DNA from 2 places in the Streptomyces sp. NPDC088725 genome. Region 2 is predicted to be linked to the other one. Evidence: riboswitches for the same ligand, from Rfam matches in the RefSeq annotation. Region 2 holds a riboswitch; the other holds the start of a gene.

Region 1 (5,633 bases), on a different contig from region 2:
GGTCCTGCCTTCTGGGAGCGCGGATGAGTACTGCGAACGATTCACAGCGCACAGTGCCCGCAGGCGAGAAGATCGCCGACTGGGCGGACGGCCGGCTGGGGATTTACGGCCTGGCCAAGGCCAACATGCGCAAGATCTTCCCCGACCACTGGTCGTTCATGCTGGGTGAGGTCGCGCTCTACAGCTTCATCATCATCATCCTCACGGGTGTGTATCTGACGCTGTTCTTCCACCCGTCGATGAACGAGGTGGTCTACCACGGCAGTTACGTGCCGCTGCAGGGCCTGCGGATGTCGGAGGCCTTTCAGTCGACGGTGAACATCAGCTTCGAGGTCCGTGGCGGTCTGCTGATCCGGCAGATCCACCACTGGGGCGCGCTGGTCTTCCTCGCCGCGATGCTCGTGCACATGATGCGCGTGTTCTTCACGGGTGCGTTCCGCAAGCCCCGTGAGGTCAACTGGCTTTTCGGCTTCCTGCTGTTCGTCCTGGGCATGTTCACCGGGTTCACCGGTTACTCGCTCCCGGACGACCTGCTCTCCGGCACCGGTGTGCGCTTCATGGAAGGCGCGATCCTGTCCGTCCCGATCGTCGGCACGTACATGTCGATGTTCCTGTTCGGCGGGGAGTTCCCGGGCGGCGACTTCGTGGCCCGGTTCTACTCGGTCCACATCCTGCTGCTGCCGGGCATCATGCTCGGCCTGCTGGTCGGTCACCTGATCCTGGTCTTCTACCACAAGCACACGCAGTTCGCGGGTCCCGGACGTACGAACAAGAACGTCGTGGGCATGCCGCTGCTGCCGATCTACATGGCGAAGGCCGGCGGTTTCTTCTTCCTGGTCTTCGGCGTGATCTCGATCATCGCCGCCATCGCCACGATCAACCCGATCTGGGGCATCGGCCCCTACCGGCCCGACCAGGTCTCCACCGGAGCCCAGCCCGACTGGTACATGGGCTTCTCCGAAGGTCTGATCCGTGTCATGCCCGGCTGGGAGATCAACCTCTGGGGTCACACGCTCGTCCTGGGTGTGTTCATCCCGTTGATGATCTTCCCGCTGGTGCTCGTCGCCATCGCGGTCTATCCCTTCATCGAGGCATGGGTCACCGGCGACCGGCGCGCGCATCACATCGCGGAGCGGCCACGCAACCAGCCGACCCGTACCGCGTTCGGTGTGGCCTGGCTGACCTGGTACGGCGTCCTCCTGATCGGTGGCGGCAACGACCTCTGGGCCACGCACTTCCACCTCTCGATCAACACGATCACCTGGTTCGTGCGGATCGCGTTCTTCGTGGCCCCGGTCGTCGCCTTCATCATCACCAAGCGGTTCTGCCTGGGTCTCCAGCGCAGCGACGCCGAGAAGGTGCTGCACGGACGCGAGTCCGGCATCATCAAGCGGCTGCCGCACGGTGAGTTCGTCGAGGTCCACACGCCGCTCGAACAGGGCGACCTCTACAAGCTCACGGCGCACGATCAGCCCAGCCCGGCCGAGATCGGCCCCACGACCGACGAGAACGGTGTCGAGCGCAAGGTCTCGCCCGTCGAGAAGGCCAGGGTCAGCCTCAGCAAGGGTTACTTCGGCGAGGGCAACCAGATTCCCAAGCCCACCGCCGAGCAGTACAAGGAGATCACCAGCGGCCACGGCCACCACTGATCCCGCCAGAACCGTCAGGTTCGCCACCACCGAGGGCCCCGGCCCGGCTCCCCGCGAGGGGACCGGCCGGGGCCCTCGGCGTTCTTCCTGCGGGGCGCGCGCCGATAGGCTGGCCGGGAAGGCCGCCACAGGCCCGTGGAACCCCCGCAGAGACCCAGGAGCGAGCATGAGCGCTGTTACCCCCGTCGGAGGCGACACCGTGGCGGCCCGCAGCTGGCCGGGCGTGCTGAACCCGCTGCTGCGCGGCGAGCACCTGAGCACGGACGACACCGCCTGGGCCATGGACAGGATCATGAGCGGCGAGGCCACCGACGCGCAGATCGCCGGATTCGCGGTCGCGCTGCGGGCGAAGGGCGAGACCGTCGAGGAGGTCTCCGGGCTCGTGCGGGCCATGTACGCGCACGCCAGGACCATCGAGGTGCCGGGCCCCACCGTCGACATCGTCGGCACCGGCGGTGACATGGCGAAGACCGTCAACATCTCCACGATGTCGGCGATCGTGGTGGCCGGCGCGGGCGCCAAGGTCGTCAAGCACGGCAACCGCGCCTCCTCGTCGGCGAGCGGCGCCTCCGACGTACTGGAACGCCTCGGCGTCAACCTGGAACTGACCCCGCGGCGGGTCGCCGAGGTCGCCGAGGAAGCGGGCATCACGTTCTGCTTCGCGGTGAAGTTCCACCCCGCCCTGCGGTACGCGGCCAAGGCGCGCAAGGAGCTGGGCGCGCAGACCACGTTCAACATCCTCGGACCGCTCACCAACCCGGCCCGGGTACGGTCGCAGGCGGTCGGCGTCGCGGACCGGCGGATGGCGCCGATCGTGGCCGGTGTGCTGGCGGCGCGCGGCAATTCGTCGCTGGTCGTCCGCGGGGACGACGGCCTGGACGAGCTGACGACGACGGCCACCTCCACGGTCTGGATCGTCCGGGACGGCGCCGTGCGCGAGACGTCGTTCGACCCGCGCGACGTGGGCATCGAACTGGTGCCGATCGAGGCGCTGCGCGGCGCGGACGCCGCGTACAACGCCGAGGTGGCCCGGCGCCTGCTGGCCGGCGAGCAGGGGCCCGTGCGCGATGCCGTCCTGCTCAACTCCGCTGCCGCACTGGTCGCGTTGAGCCCCACGGACGCGCCGCTGACCGACCAGATCGCCGCCGGGATCGCCACGGCGGCCGAGTCCGTCGACTCCGGCGCGGCCAAGGCCACGCTGGAGCGCTGGGTGAGCGCGAGTACCGCCTGATCCGGACGGTGCGGTGGCGCGGGGCCGGCCGGCCGATGTCCGGGATGTGGACCGGAGTTGCCCATGACCGTGGAGCCTGTGTCATGCTTTTCGACAGGTCATGAGTGACAGCGACTACGGCCCCGGCCCGCTGTCCGGCAACCCTCCGTCCGTGGCGGGGTGCCCCGGGTGAAGACCAGGCCGCAGGCAGCGAGGTCTGTGGCAAGCGCGGACCCCTGCATGCCTTGGGGTCCTTGGTCCTCGAGGGAGCAGTCTCGACATGTCCGCATACGCCAGTGCCACTGTCGCCGCCGTCAGCACCGACTCCGAAGCCGCCTGTGCGCAGCCGCTGCCGGTGCTCGGGCGGGATGTCACCGTCCCGCTCGTCACCGGTGGCGAGGTCACGTACGCCGCGCTCGACTACGCGGCGAGCGCGCCGGCCCTCCAGCGGGTGTGGGACGACATCGCCGCGTACGCCCCGTACTACGGCAGCGTCCACCGCGGCGCCGGTTACCTCTCGCAGCTGTCCACCGACCTCTTCGAGAAGAGCCGCCGCACGGTCGCCGGGTTCCTCGGCTGCCGCGCGGACGACCAGGTCGTCTTCACCCGCTCCACCACCGACTCGCTGAACCTCCTGGCCGCCGCGCTGCCCGCCGGCTGTGAGGTGTACGTCTTCGAGACCGAGCACCACGCCGCGCTGCTGCCGTGGCGTGCGGCCCGGGTGAACATCCTCGACGCGCCGCGTACCCCGGCCGCCGCCGTCGCCACCCTGGAGAGCGCGCTGGCCGGACGGGACACCTCGGTGCCCGCGCTCGTCTGCGTCACCGGCGCCTCCAACGTCACCGGCGAGCTGTGGCCCGTACAGGAGCTGGCCGCCGCCGCGCACGCGCACGGCGCCCGTATCGTCCTCGACGCCGCGCAGCTCGCGCCGCACCACCCGGTGGACGTCACCGGACTCGACGTGGACTGGGTCGCGTTCTCCGGACACAAGCTGTACGCGCCGTTCGGCTCCGGCGTGCTCGCGGGCCGTTCGGACTGGCTGCTCGACTCGGAGCCGTACCTCGCGGGCGGTGGTGCGAGCCGTCGGGTCACCCGGCGTGAGGACGGCGGGGTGGACGTCGACTGGCACACCACGACGGCCCGCCACGAGGCCGGTTCGCCGAACGTCATCGGGGTGTACGCGATCGCCTCCGCCTGCACGGCGCTCAAGGAGGCCGGTTTCGACACGCTGGTCGCCCGCGAGCAGGCGCTGGTCGCCCGCGTGCGTGCGGGGCTCGCCGAGGTGCCCGAGGTCAAGGTGCTCTCGCTCTTCGGCGACGACGCACCGCGCGTCGGCGTCCTGTCGTTCGTCGTCGAGGGCTGGAACAGCTCGCACTTCGCCGCCGCGCTGTCGGCGGAGTACGGCATCGGCGTGCGCGACGGCCTCTTCTGCGCCCACCCGCTCGTACGGACCCTGCTCGACAACGACCCGCAGGAGCAGGGGGAGTGCGGCGCCCCCGAGGCCGAGCCCGGCGAGCGCTCGCTCAACGCGATCCGGGTCAGCTTCGGCGCGGGAACGCCGGAGGAGCACGTGGACCGGTTCGTCGGCGCGGTCAAGGAGCTGGTGCGCGACGGCGCCCGCTGGAACTACCGCACCGAGGACGGCCGTTGCGTCCCGGCTCCCTGCTGATACTGATGCCCGGAGGCGGGATCAGTCCTCGCGGGCGAGGTCCAGCACGGACCTGACGAGTTCGAGCGAGTGGTCGATGTCCTTGGACAGCCACATCAGGTCCACGAAGACGTGGTCGATGTCCGTCTCGCGGCGCGTCAGTCCGATGGCCTCGGCCACCTCCTCGACCGTGGTCACCCGGGTCGGGATGAACCGCAGGATCGCCCCGATCTCCGACGGGTCACGGCCCTCCTCCGCCGCGATCCTGCGGATCTCCCGCAGCGGGCCGTTGACGGAGGCGGGGTCGTAGTAACCGCCTCTCGGCGAGAGGACGGGCAGCCAGCCGTCCGCCCGGCGTGCGACACGGCGCAGCGCCGCCGGGGCCCAGCCGCCCAGATGGATCGGCGGGCGGGGCCGCCGCACCGGCTTGAGGTCGACATGAGTGGGTGGCAGGCTCACGTAAGGGCCCTCGTGCGCCACGGGGTTGGTGGACCACCAGGCGTCCAGCACGTCGAGCGTCTCGTCCAGCCGGGCGCCCCGCTCTTCGATCGGGACGCCGACGGCCCGGAACTCGTCGGGGGACCAGCCGGTGCCGAGCCCGGGTATCAATCGTCCACCGCTGACCAGGTCCAGGCTCGTGAGCGTACGGGCGAACAGCACCGGCTGGTACCAGGGAGCCGCCAGGACGTTGCTCCCCAGCAGCGCGCGTTCGGTGGAGGCCGCAGCGACGGTCAGGACCGTGAGCGGGTCGAGGACGGCGTTGAACTCCTTGGGGAAGCCGATGCCGCCGCCGTAACCGATCGCGGGACGCACCGGTGACAGCAGCCGGTCGCTGACCCACAGGCTGTCCGCGCCGAGCGCCTCCGCCTCCCGGGCGAAGCGCCCGGCACCGGCGGCGTGGTGGGCGAGGGTGCCCATCTGGGGGAGAGTGAATCCGATACGCATGACGGCCTCCGTAAGGCCCGTACTGCCATTGAGCACAGGCTTCACGGTAATACCGCAATATCGGACAATATTCCCCCGCGATGTCCAGGCGGCGTCTCCCGTGGGGAGTCAGGACCGGGTCGGCCTCGCGGGCCTCGGGAGCCTCGGGAGTCTCAGGAGTCGAGCCCGATCGCGAAGGCCG
Region 2 (5,633 bases):
CTGCGCGGACCCCTGGCCGACCTGGCGGCGAAGCACGGACTGGTGCTGGAGCCGGGGCGCATGGTCCTCGAACTGCGTCCGCCCGGCGTGGACAAGGGCGTGGCGCTGAAGGAGTACGTACGCGAGGTCGGGGCCGAGACGGTCGTGTACGCGGGCGACGATCTGGGCGACCTGGCGGCCTTCGCGGCGGTGGAGGAGCTGCGGGCGGCGGGCCACCCGGCGCTGCTGATCGCCAGCGGGGACGTGCCCGAGGTGACCGGGAAGGCGGACCTGCTGCTGTCAGGCCCGGCGGCGCTCGCGGACTTTCTGGCGGCGCTGGCGGACGAGGCGGCGGCCTGAAAGACGCGGGCTGAGAGCCGCGTCCGCGAGATGCCGCGCGTGGCGCCGTGCGGGGGTGAGGTCACCTCCGCACGGCGCCCGGCGTTCGGGCTCCGGTCTTCGGCCCCGTCAGACGGGCAGCTCGCGCAGCGCGGTCAGCTGGTCGAGGAACCACCGCGCCGGCGGCAGCGCCGTAGCCGCCTCCGCCAGCCGCTTCGAACGCTCGGCACGCTCCGGCACCGGCATCGTCAGCGCCTCGTGCAGCGCGGCGGCCGTCGCGGACACGTCGTACGGGTTCACCACCAGCGCGTCCTCGCCCAGCTCCTCGTACGCGCCCGCCTCGCGTGAGAGCACCAGCGCGCACCCGTCGTCCGAGACCACCGGGATCTCCTTGGCCACCAGGTTCATACCGTCGCGGATCGGGTTGACCAGCGCCACGTCCGCCAGCCGGTAGGCCGCGAGCGAGCGGGCGAAGTCGTCCTTCACATGGAGGACGACCGGCAGCCATCCGTCCGTGCCGAACTCCTCGTTGATGCCGTCCGCCACCCGCTGCACCTCTGCGGTGTAGTCGCGGTAGACCGGCAGATCCTGCCGGGAGGGATACGCGAAGGCGACATGCACCACCCGGCCGTGCCACTCGGGCCTTTCGGCCAGCAGCTGACGGTACGAGAGGAGCCCGCGCACGATGTTCTTGGACAGTTCCGTACGGTCGACCCGCACGATCGTCTTCCGCGCGGCGCCCCCGGCCTCCGTGCCGATCTGCTCGCGCAGCGCGGTCATCCGCTCGCCGACGTCGGGGCGGTGCGCCCGCTCCCGCAGGAAGTCCGCGTCCGCGCCGAGGCCGTGCACCCCGATCCGGGTGTTGCCCGTACCGCCCAGCAGCTCCGTACAGCACGCCGTGAACGCGCCGGCCCAGCGCTGCGTCAGGAACGCCGCCCGGTCCGCGCCCAGGATGCCGCGCAGCAGCTGGCGCGCGATGTCGTCGGGCAGCAGCCGGAAGTAGTCCACCGGCGCCCACGGCGTGTGCGAGAAGTGCCCGATCCGCAGGTCGGGGCGGAGCGCGCGCAGCATGCCGGGCACCAGCGCCAGGTGGTAGTCCTGCACCAGGACCGCGGCGCCCTCGGCCGCCTCGTCGGCCAGCGCCTCGGCGAAGGCGCGGTTGTACGCCTCGTACGACGCCCACTGCGCGCGGAACTCCGGGCCGAAGGCCGGCTCCAGCGGGGTCTGGTAGAGCAGGTGGTGGACGAACCACAGCGTCGAATTCGCCACGCCGTTGTACGCGTCCGCGTACACCTCCGGCGCGATGTCCAGCATCCGGACGCGCTGTCCGCCGGTGTCCGCCACGTCGAGCCGGCCGCCCGTCCGGCGTACGGCCTCGCGGTCGCCGTCACCGAGCGCCGCGCACACCCAGACCGCGTCCGTGTCAGGACCGATGGCGGACAGCCCGGACACCAGCCCGCCGCCGCCGCGCTTGGCGTCCAGCGCTCCGTCGTCGCGCACGGAGTACGAGACGGGACCGCGGTTGGAGGCGACAAGGACCTGGGCGACGTGCTCGGAGACCATGGCCGAAATCTAGCCCGTACCGGAAACGCTCAAACGTACGGACGCGTACGGCTCGGTCACATGCGCGTTCGTGTGATGAGCGGCGGCGAGCATGTACGCGGCTCCGGGGCCTCGGTCGCGCTCCCGTCCGCGACGCGAGTCTCCGTGACGCGAGGGGCGAAGGTCCATGAGGGCGCGCCCCAGGAAATCCGCCCGTCGGAACCGGCTGCGCCGCACGTTCAGAATCGGCTACGCCGCACGGCCGGCCGTGTACTCGCCGATCTCCCGCATCGGCGGCCGCTCCTCCGTGTCCACCGCGTGGGTACGCGGGACGAAACCGTCCTCACCCCGCTCGAACTGCGTCAGCACCGGCCGCACCAGATGCCCGCGCGACAGCCGCAGCTGCGCCGTGCGGTAGATCGCCGCCGCCATCCGTCCGAGCGCCCGCCCGTCCTGGTGCCGGTGGATCCGTACACCCACGTCCACCTGCGCCAGCGCGTCAAGGCCCACCGCGTGCAGCGCGTCGACCAGCAGCCCCAGCTCCACGCCGTATCCGACGGGGAACGGCAGCCGCTCCAGCAGCGTCCGGCGCGCCGCGTACTCCCCGCCCAGCGGCTGGACGAAACCCGCGAGCAGAGGCCAGTGCAGATTCAGCAGCGGCCGCGCCACCAGTTCCGTCACCCGGCCGCCCTGTCCCGCGGTCCCGTTCAGCGGCCGGTCGTACATCCCCTTCACGAGCTGCACCTCCGGGTCCGTGAGCAGCGGCCCCACGATCCCCGACACGAAGTCCGCCGAGAATTCCCGGAGATCGGCGTCCACGAAACAGACGATGTCGCCGGTTGTCACCAGCAGCGACCGCCACAGCACCTCGCCCTTGCCGGGCAGCGCGGGCAGCCGCGGCAGTATCGCGTCCCGGTGCACGACCCGCGCGCCGGCCGCCGCCGCGATCTTCGCCGTACCGTCCACGGAACCGGAGTCGATCACCACCAACTCGTCGACGAGCGGCACCTTCTCCATCAGCTCCCGGCGGATGACCGCGACGATCTCACCGACGGTCTCCTCCTCGTCGAGCGCCGGCAGGACCACGCTCACCGTGGTGCCACGCGCGGCCTTGGCGGCCGTCAGCCGGTCGAGCGTACGGTCGCCGACGGACCAGGAACGCCTGGTCAGCCAGCGTTCCACCTCTTCCAGCACGGTCGGTACTCCCTGAGAGTGATCCATCTCGCGTTCCGGACGACTGTCTCAACCGTCCGGTCCTTCGGTTACAGTCTTGAACAAGGCCAGTAGCCCGCGCATGCCGGGGGTGGTCGGCCGACAAACGCACCGGAGCCCGGTTCCGGCGCCATACCGCTCATCCAGAGGGGCAGAGGGAACGGCCCGTTGAAGCCCCGGCAACCATCCCGCCGACCGCGAGGTCACGGTGGGGAAGGTGCCAATTCCGTCTTGCGGCGAAACGCGTCGTGAGGAAGATGAGGAAAGGGCCTCGCCTTCATGGCTGTGCAGACTGTCCAGAACACTGACGTCACCCAGAACCCGACCGGATCCGCCGCTTCCGCCGGCACCGTCGACCTGGGACCCGCCGCCGCACTCTCGTGCCGCGAATGCGGAGAACGTTTCGAACTCGGCCCGATCTTCGCCTGCGCGAGCTGTTTCGGCCCGCTCGAAGTGGCCTACGACCTGCCGACGGGCGACCCGGAAGCGCTGAAGAAGCGCATCGCGGCGGGACCCGACAACATCTGGCGCTACGCGGAGCTGCTGCCCGTCCCCGCCGACGTCGCCACGAAGCCCAACATCAACCCGGGCTTCACCAAGCTCGTCAAGGCCGACAACCTCGCCCGTGAACTGGGCGTCACCGGCGGCCTCCACATCAAGGACGACTCCGGCAACCCGACGCACTCCTTCAAGGACCGCGTCGTCGCCATCGCCGTCGAGGCGGCCCGCGCCTTCGGCTTCACCACGCTCTCCTGCTCCTCCACCGGTAACCTCGCGGGCGCGGTAGGCGCGGCTGCGGCCCGCGCCGGACTGCGGTCGTGCGTGTTCATCCCGCACGACCTGGAGCAGGGCAAGGTCGTCATGGCGGCCGTCTACGGCGGTGAACTGGTCGGCATCGAGGGCAACTACGACGACGTCAACCGCTTCTGTTCCGAGCTGATCGGCGACCCGCTGGGCGAGGGCTGGGGCTTCGTCAACGTCAACCTCCGCCCGTACTACGGCGAGGGCTCGAAGACGCTCGCGTACGAGATCTGCGAGCAGCTCGGCTGGCAGCTGCCCGACCAGATCGTCATCCCGATCGCCTCGGGCTCACAGCTCACGAAGATCGACAAGGGTCTGCGCGAGCTGATCAAGCTGGGTCTGGTCGAGGACAGGCCGTACAAGATCTTCGGGGCCCAGGCCGAGGGCTGCTCGCCGGTCTCCGCCGCTTTCAAGGCCGGTCACGACGTCGTACGTCCGCAGAAGCCGGACACCATCGCCAAGTCGCTGGCGATCGGGAACCCGGCCGACGGCCCGTACGTCCTGGACATCACGCGCCGCACCGGCGGCGCCGTCGAGGACGTCAACGACGAGCAGATCGTGGACGCGATCAAGCTGCTCGCCCGCACCGAGGGGATCTTCGCCGAGACGGCGGGCGGGGTGACGGTCGGCGTGACGAAGAAGCTCATCGAGTCCGGCGCGCTCGACCCGACGCTCACGACGGTCGTGCTCAACACCGGTGACGGCCTGAAGACGCTGGACGCGGTGGCCCCGACGACCGGCCCGACGGCGACGATCCGCCCGAGCCTGGACGCGTTCCGGGACGCGGGTCTCGCGCACTGATCCGTTGCGGGACGGCGGTCTCGCGCACTGACCCGGCCCGGGACGGCCGTCTCGCGTACCGACCCGTTCCGGGACGCCGGGTTCGCGCACTCGCCCGTCCCGGCAGGCCCCACGACATCCAGACCCGAGGAAGGCATCCCACCATGAGCGTCAAGGTCCGCATCCCCACCATCCTCCGTACGTACACCGGTGGTCAGGCCGAGGTCCCGGCGGAGGGCGCGACCCTCTCCGAGGTCATCCAGTCCCTGGAGAGCAACCACCCGGGGATCGCCGCCCGTGTGCTGGACGACGCGGGCAAGCTGCGCCGCTTCGTGAACGTGTACGTGAACGACGACGACGTCCGCTTCGAGCAGGGCCTGGAGACGGTGACCCCGGCGGGCGCCGGCGTCTCGATCATCCCGGCGGTCGCGGGCGGCTGCTGACCGTCCGACTGCCGCAGCGCGTCATGGAATTGCCCCCTCCGCAAGAGAAGCGGAGGGGGCAATTCCATGTGGTTGAGCGCGCTACGATGTGGGAACGACCCGCTGTCGCGCGTGCCCAACACATATGAGAACGCGACAACATGGAGTCGAAGTCCTGGTGCCGTTTGCGTGATAGATGCGCTTTGCCTGGCCCGACTTGCCCCGGATCATTGGCAATTCACTGTTTCGTGTGTTCGGCCATGCCCGGAATTCTCGTCTGATTGACCTGTTGCAGAGGGCAGTTGGGCAGATACATTCAGCCGCGGTCGACGCGTTCCGACGCGAAGTAAGGCCTCCGGCAGGGGCCAGTAATAGGGGAGTTGGGCATGGCTCAGGGCACCGTCAAGTGGTTCAACGCGGAGAAGGGCTACGGCTTCATCGCGGTCGACGGTGGTGCGGATGTTTTCGTCCACTACAGCGCCATCCAGATGGACGGGTACCGCACCCTTGAAGAAGGTCAGCGAGTGGAGTTCGAGATCTCGCAGGGCCAGAAGGGTC

What was found. Region 2 has a riboswitch for S-adenosylmethionine ahead of thrC (threonine synthase). Riboswitches for the same ligand answer to the same signal wherever they lie in the genome.
Region 1: another riboswitch for S-adenosylmethionine. It lies ahead of ACIP6N_RS05475 (aminotransferase class V-fold PLP-dependent enzyme); the one in region 2 lies ahead of thrC (threonine synthase).

Annotation. Positions count from the first base shown of each region.
Region 1 covers NZ_JBIVLO010000002.1:348,632-354,264, reverse strand. The annotation lists gene ACIP6N_RS05490 (Rieske 2Fe-2S domain-containing protein) at 1-27, shown strand, start outside; gene ACIP6N_RS05485 (cytochrome bc complex cytochrome b subunit) at 24-1,649, shown strand; gene trpD (anthranilate phosphoribosyltransferase) at 1,816-2,880, shown strand; SAM riboswitch class IV at 2,977-3,094, shown strand; gene ACIP6N_RS05475 (aminotransferase class V-fold PLP-dependent enzyme) at 3,140-4,528, shown strand; gene ACIP6N_RS05470 (TIGR03619 family F420-dependent LLM class oxidoreductase) at 4,550-5,452, opposite strand; gene ACIP6N_RS05465 (Lrp/AsnC family transcriptional regulator) at 5,605-5,633, opposite strand, start outside.
Region 2 covers NZ_JBIVLO010000005.1:147,178-152,810, forward strand. The annotation lists gene otsB (trehalose-phosphatase) at 1-339, shown strand, start outside; gene ACIP6N_RS14025 (trehalose-6-phosphate synthase) at 448-1,881, opposite strand; gene ACIP6N_RS14030 (glucosyl-3-phosphoglycerate synthase) at 2,110-3,054, opposite strand; SAM riboswitch class I at 3,209-3,336, shown strand; gene thrC (threonine synthase) at 3,352-4,674, shown strand; gene ACIP6N_RS14040 (MoaD/ThiS family protein) at 4,818-5,096, shown strand; gene ACIP6N_RS14045 (cold-shock protein) at 5,462-5,633, shown strand, end outside.